DNA from 3 places in the Micromonospora zamorensis genome. Region 3 is predicted to be linked to each of the others. Evidence: riboswitches for the same ligand, from Rfam matches in the RefSeq annotation. Region 3 holds a riboswitch; each other region holds the start of a gene.

Region 1 (2,259 bases), 2.9 Mb from region 3:
CACGGACTCGACTGCGGTGGTCGGCACCGCCGATCCCTGCCCGGATGATCCGTGCTGCTCGGTGGCGGCCACCAGCGCCGGGTCCGGCTGGGTCGACGGCGCACTCCACCCCTGCGGCGCTGCCGTCACCCGCCCGTTGTAGCGGAAGGTCAACGTGCCCCGCACGGTGTCGCCGTCCGAGGCCACCGACAGGTAGCTCACCGAGTACTGGCCCTTGGCCGGCAGGTGGGAGACGGGCACCACCGCGGGGAACCCCGTCGTGTACTCCCGTGGCTCGAACTGCCCGTTGACCAGGAAGTATTCCCGCACCGGCTTGTCCAGCGGCTTCGGCTCCCCGTACGACCAGCCGTTGTCGACCCGGACGCCGCCCGGGGCGGTGATCGTGAAGAACGCGTTGGCGGCGGCCTTCTCGGTGAAGTAGAGCTGTACCGACGTCAACGGCTCGTTCACCGTGGCGCCGCTCTCCGGAGTGGACATGGCGAGAGTCCCGTGAGCTGCGGCGGGTTGGGCGGACGCGAGGAGGGCGACCGCCGAGGCGAGGAGGAACGCGAGGAGGCCCGAGACCACCCGCCCGCAAGTCTGAGGGAGACGACGCATTTGAATATCCTCACCGCCTTGAGACTTTTTTCAAGAGGTGGCGATCTTTTTCCTCAGATGGCAAAAGTTGATGACGAGGACGCCGCGCGGCCGCGGTACGACGCGCCAGGCGGGCGGATTCCCTGGCCAGCTATGCTGCCGGCGGCGCTGGTTCGCCCCGTCGTGACCGACTGGGCGTCGTAAGAGGGAACCCGGTGGAAATCCGGGGCTGCCCCGCAGCGGTGAGTGGGAACGACCGCCGTCATCAGCACTGGGCCAGCAGGCCTGGGAAGCGACGGCCAGTAGGGGACCGGCGCGACCGGTCAGGCCCGCGAGTCCGAAGACCTGCCGGCGCCGCGTACACAACCGTGTGCGCTGCCGTCGGCCTCGTGGGTGGGCTGAGCGGGTGACGGGCCGTGCGTGTGGCGCGGGCGCGTCCTCGTCAGCGTGTGCCCGCGACCCGGCGGTGTGGTTTCCCGAGGGACGGACTACCGCTGTGCACGACACCACCACGATCGCCGGCCGAGCGCCGTCGGCGTCGCACCTGACCCTGTCGCAGATCATGGACCAGCACCACACCAACCTGATGGGTACGGTGCACGGCGGCCGGATCCTCAACCTCATCGACTCCGTCGCCGGTGTGGTCGCCGCACGGCACTCCGACGGGCCGGCGGTGACCGCCGCCATCGACGAGACGGCGTTCCTGCGCGCGGTGCGGGTCGGCGACGTCGTGCACGTCGACGCCCGGATCACCTGGGCCGGCCGCAGCTCGATGGAGGTGGCCGTCAAGGTGACCGCCGACCGGTGGGACCGGGCGGTGCCGCCCACCGACGTGGCCACCGCCCACCTGGTCATGGTCGCCATCGACGACGACGGTCAGCCTCGTACGGTGCCGCCGCTGCTGCCGGAGACCGACGGGGACCGGCGACGGTACCGGGAGGCGGAGATCCGCCGGGAGCACCGCCTGGCGCTACGGCGCGCGCTGCTCGACGGCGCCGAGGGCTGAGAAGCGCTCGGTCCGCCCGTTGCGGCGCTGACCGGTCCGAGTAGCCCTGCGCGTGAGCGTCGTTAGGTCACTGCAGCTCAGGAAGGAGGCCGCATAAGTTCGCCGATCGAAGGCCCACGGGCTTGACCGTACCCGGAGGCTTTGCGTCGAGATCAGCTCACACCAAAGCGGCCGGCGTGTCCGATGCAGCGGTCAACATCAGCCAGCACCGATACCCCTACGGCGTTGACCTGAACGCTCCGTGCCTGTCTGCTGGCTGGCGCAATTATCCAGAGTGCCAATCAGCGCGATTCCAAGCCGAGGTTAGGCACCTGAGCTTTCCCCGGTAGCTCGGAGGACGATCTGCGCGGCGGCCTGGGCGGGAGACAGGTGCGTGGTGTCGATGACCTCGGCCTCGGCATGCAGCCACGTGCGGGCCGCGTCGGCGTAGGGCTCGAGGTACTTGAGACGGAACGCAGACGGAACGCGGTGTTCTCCCTCGATACGTCCGCGGAGGGTGTCTTCGTCAGCGTGAAGGACGAAGTGCCTTACCGGGATGGCATGTTGGGCGAGGCCCGTACTGATTTCGCGCCAGTACTGCTCGACCAGGACAGTCATGGGTATCACCAACGTGCCGCCGGTGTAGTCGAGCACGCGGCGGGCGGTCTCGACGACGAGTTGCCGCCACGGCGGCCAGT
Region 2 (2,259 bases), 2.8 Mb from region 3:
GGAACCAGTCGCTGGGCGTGCCGTGCTGCGTGCCGGTGGTTGCCTCGACGGTGCTCATCGTCGGCCCTGACCTCCCCAAGCGTGGCGCCGCACGCGACGGGAGAGCCGTCGGCGAGCGGAGCACCGGTGACCGGCCGAGCCTCCTCGGCAGGGAGAGACGGACTCGAAGCCCGCACCACCCATGGAGATAGGTCGGATGTTTCCCTTGATCAGGCGTTACCATGCCATGCACGTACGTGTGTTGCCAAGGTCTTGCGACCATGTTTTGCCGTCGTTACGCGAGCCTTCGGAGCCCTACGTCCGACCAGAACGGCATGATCTGTTGTCGATGGCCGCCCCGCGAGCCAACGAACCACAATCCGATTGTTATCGATAACATGCTATGCCTTCGACGCCCGCCGCGCTCGCCTCGTTCCGCCTCAGCCGGTGCACGAGGCGGCGAGCAGACACACCTGCCGGTCCGAGCCGACAATCAGCCGGCCCGGGCCGATCGCTGTCGAGCGCGTGCTCGACAGCGGGCCGCGGTTCCACCGTCGTCCAGGCCGCGCCGTCCACCCGGCCATCGGCTCGGAGAGCTTCGCCGTCGCGTCGGGTTCGGCGGCGGCGGACGATGCCCGCCGCCAGCGATCGAGTTTTGATCTGACGAATCGGGCGGCGCTGAGTCCTCGAGCACAGGTGCTTCACCCAACGCGGGGCCGGGTTGACCGCCTGCGGCGGCACCGATACCGTCGACCCACTATCTGCGGCGACGCGAGGGAAGCCGGTGTGATTCCGGCGCGGTCGCGCCACTGTGAGCGGTTCCCCCACCTCAAAATGGGGCCCGCGAGCCAGGACGCTCGGTCGTCCGCAGCCTTGCGATGGGGACGCGTCATCCCCGGGGAGGTTCGTGATCATATGTCCAGCTCCACGTCCAGCCAGCCGTTGGTGAATCCCGCTGGCACCACGCGTCTTTTGTGGACGGTCCTGGCGACCGTCGTCGCGCTCACCCTGCTGGCCTACCTCGTCGCGTTCGACCAGGGTGCGGTGTCGCGCAGCGGGACGTACCTGCACGAGCTCATGCACGACGGCCGGCACCTGCTCGGTGTTCCGTGCCACTGAACGCCACCACCGCTCCCCCGTTCCTCGCCGTCCTCGTCCGCGGCCTGCTCGCCGGCCTGATCGCTGGCCTGCTCGCCGGGACGTTCGCCTACGTCGCCGGCGAACCGCACGTCGAGGCCGCCATCGCTATCGAGGAGGCGGCCTCGCACGCCGAACCCGCCGCTGGCGGGCACCAGCACGACGAGGCAGTGGTCACCCGGAGCGGCCAGCGCGGTGGGCTGTTCCTGGCCACCGGCCTGTTCGGCGCCGCGATGGGCGGTCTGCTGGCTACGGCGTACGTCCTGCTGGCCCGTCGGCGACGGACCGACGACGACGGGCGCTCCGGCCTGCTGCTGGCCGGTGCGGCGCTGCTCGGCGCGGTGATCGTGCCGTTCCTCAAGTACCCGGCGAACCCGCCGGCGGTCGGCGACCCGGCCACCATCAACCAACGCACCGCCACCTACCTGCTGATGGTGGTGCTCGGTCTGGTGGCCGTGTGGGCGGGCTCGCTGGGCTACCGGTCAGTCGGCGCGCAGGCGCCACTGTGGCAACGCGTCGCCGCGGCCGTCGGCGGTTTCCTGCTGGTCACCGTCGCGTCCTACGTGGTGCTTCCGTCGTTCCAGGAGGTCCCCACCGACTTCCCCGCGACGCTGCTGTGGAACTTCCGACTGGCCTCCCTCGGCACCCAGGTGGTGCTCTGGACCGGGATCGGCCTGCTGTTCGCGGCCCTGATGCACCACGATCGACTCCGTCGGGCCGCCGCCGCGCTGCCCAGCACGTGACCGCCACCAGCCTCCGGCTGGTCGCCCACGGTCACACCGCCGCCCTGCGTCGGGCCCGCTTCGGCGGACCCGACGACGGCCTGGACGAGGGCGGTCTGCGCGCCGCCCTCGCCCAGGCCGACGCGGATCCGGACCGGCGTGGGCACCTCGGCATGCACGACACCTGCCTGTGCAGCCCAGCGGCGGCGGCCCGGCAGACCGCCGACGCCTTCGGTCTGCTGCCGACGATCGAGACGGCGTTGGCCGACTGCGACTACGGCAACTGGTCCGGACGGTCGCTTGAGGAGATCGCTGAATCGCAGCCGCAGGCGCTGCACGACTGGCTGTCCGCACCGGAGTCCGCGCCGCACGGCGGTGAGTCCGTCGCGGCCGTACGGGATCGGGTCGGCAGTTGGCTGGA
Region 3 (2,259 bases):
AGCGGGAGGCGACGTCGTCGTCCAGTGCGATCACCTGGCTGTTCTTCACCGCGGTGAGCCCGGACCAGCCGCTGCGCGCCTTGACCGAGTCGGCGTTCTGCTGGCAGCACTTGGAGTCGGCCAGGAAGACGAAGTCCGGGTTGGCCTTGACGATGAACTCCTGGGACAACTGCGGGTAGCCGGCGCTCTTGCCGTCCGCGTCGGCGGGGTCGGCGATGTTGGTCAGACCGATCTGGCTGTAGAGCGTGCCGATGAAGGTCTTGCTGGTCGCGCTGTACAGCTCGGGGCCCAGCTCGTGGTAGTAGGTGAGCTTCTCTGCGCGCTGCGGCACGTCCTTGACCAGCTTGGCGATGTCGTCCTTCATCCGGCTGGCGACGTCGGTGGCCTGGTCGGCGTGCCCGGTCAGCGTGCCCAGCTCGGTGATCTGCCGGTACGTGTCGTCGAGCGTGGTGGCCGCCGGGGTCTGGTACACCGGGATCTTCAGCTTGCCGAGCTGCTCGACGATCTTGTTGCGGTCGTCGGAGAGCACCACCAGGTCGGGGTTCTTGCCGGCGATCGCCTCGGCGTTCGGCTGGAAGGCGGAGATGTCGCTCTTGGGCGCGTCGGCCGGATAGTTGGACTGGTCGTCGACGGCGGTCACCTGCGGGCCGGCACCGATCGCGAAGAGCATCTCGGTGGCGGTCGGCGACAGCGCGACGATCTTCTCGGGGCGCTTGTCGAGGGTGAGCGTGCCGACCGTGACCGGGTAGGCGGCGGCCGCGGTGCCGGTGGTCGGCTTGTCGTCGGCCTTCTCGGCGCAGGCGGCGAGGGCCAGCGCGGCGACCGCGAGGGTCGCGGCGAAGAGCCGAGGGGTACGTCTGAACATGGGGCCTCCTGTCGGTCGAGGAGTGTGGTGCTTCGCCGACAGGACTTTCGTACGCCCGCCCACGAGGCGCCCTTCCTCGAGAGCGCGTTTCGCGACCGATCCGCAGGCGACCTGGCTCGTCCCCACCGTCGGGTGGGGCATCACAGTTGCGGGACAGCGCCGGGTTTCGCACCGGCTTCGCTGCGGACTGGTCGGTAAGACGGTAGCGCACCGCCGGGACGTGCCGGATCGATCACGCGCCGATCGCCGCGAGTCGATCCCCCGGAACCGTCACACGGTGACCGTCGGAGGGCGTATGTCCGAGTTGGTGGTGTTCGGAAACGGGTGGTGGGGCCCCGCGGGGCGGAGCGGGGCCCCACCCGATCAGGAGGACGTGATGGTGACGTTGTCCACAGCCGCCTCTACCAGGCTGGCGCCGGAGGCGTCCGCCGCCTCAACGAGGATGCGGACCGACTGCCCGGCGTACGGGGTGAGGTTGAGGTTGGCCACCGCCCAGCTCCCGTTGCGGTTGGTCGCCGCGCCAGCCTGGGTGAGCAGCGCGGTGGTGCCGCCGTTGTGCACCACGCTCACCCGCAGGTAGTCCGCCGACGAGGCGTTCGAGCCGTGCGCCAGGTACCAGGCCAGCGAGAGGCTCAGCGTGCCGGACGACGGCAGGGTCACCGCCGGGGACCTGGCACTGGTCACGCCGCCGTCGACGTCGTAGTCACCGGCCGCCGAACCGGCGAGCCGGCCGGTGACCAGGTCGTTGGATCCGGCGTACGGGGTGAGCTGCTTGGCGCCGGAGGACGTGGTCGCCTGGGCGGCGCCCCGCTCGAACGCGCCGAGGGTGGCGGTGTCGGTGCCGGACGGGTTGATGGTCCAGCCGGTGGCGGTCTCGAAGGTGTCCGACCAGACCGTGGTGCCGCCACCGCCGCTGCCGCAGTACTGCGCCTGCTTGCCGATGGCCCGGTACGGGCAGTCGGCGTACTCGCTCAGCAGCAGCACCGCCTCCCGGTTGCGCGAGGTCTGCGCTGGGATGACCTCATCGGGCGGGTAGAAGCCGCCACCGCCGGACGAGCCCGGGTACATCTCGAAGGTGTACGCCCAGATGTTGTGGGTGGCCCACATCCAGTCGAGGCTGTCCCCGTCGGTGATGTAGAGGTCGCTGGACTGTTCCGGGGTGTAGTTGTTGGTGGCCGCCATCTGCTGGCCGATGGTGGCGAAGGTGTTGTACTGGTCCGCGTTCATGCCCGTCGCGGTGTTCGCCGTCGTGTAGCCGTAGGGCCAGAGCACCAGCTGCGAGTACGTGTGGAAGTCGATGTTGGCCTTGATCTGCTGCACGCCACCGACCACCCGACCGTTGACGAAGTTGCGCAGCGCCTGCGTCTCGGGTGCGGAGAACGCCGACGGCCCCC

Evidence for each region. Region 3 has a riboswitch for cobalamin ahead of GA0070619_RS29850 (ABC transporter substrate-binding protein). Riboswitches for the same ligand answer to the same signal wherever they lie in the genome.
Region 1: another riboswitch for cobalamin. It lies ahead of GA0070619_RS16210 (acyl-CoA thioesterase); the one in region 3 lies ahead of GA0070619_RS29850 (ABC transporter substrate-binding protein).
Region 2: another riboswitch for cobalamin. It lies ahead of GA0070619_RS10015 (CbtB domain-containing protein); the one in region 3 lies ahead of GA0070619_RS29850 (ABC transporter substrate-binding protein).

The regions. Positions count from the first base shown of each region.
Region 1 covers NZ_LT607755.1:3,687,480-3,689,738, reverse strand. Annotated here, with positions in the region: gene GA0070619_RS16215 (copper resistance CopC family protein) at 1-597, opposite strand, end outside; cobalamin riboswitch at 729-943, shown strand; gene GA0070619_RS16210 (acyl-CoA thioesterase) at 1,139-1,582, shown strand; gene GA0070619_RS16205 (DEAD/DEAH box helicase family protein) at 1,886-2,259, opposite strand, start outside.
Region 2 covers NZ_LT607755.1:2,373,919-2,376,177, reverse strand. Annotated here, with positions in the region: gene GA0070619_RS10020 (ABC transporter permease) at 1-58, opposite strand, end outside; cobalamin riboswitch at 713-859, shown strand; gene GA0070619_RS10015 (CbtB domain-containing protein) at 895-1,098, shown strand; gene GA0070619_RS10010 (CbtA family protein) at 1,089-1,859, shown strand; gene GA0070619_RS10005 (histidine phosphatase family protein) at 1,856-2,259, shown strand, end outside.
Region 3 covers NZ_LT607755.1:6,630,983-6,633,241, reverse strand. Annotated here, with positions in the region: gene GA0070619_RS29850 (ABC transporter substrate-binding protein) at 1-865, opposite strand, end outside; cobalamin riboswitch at 950-1,072, opposite strand; gene GA0070619_RS29845 (M14 family metallopeptidase) at 1,229-2,259, opposite strand, start outside.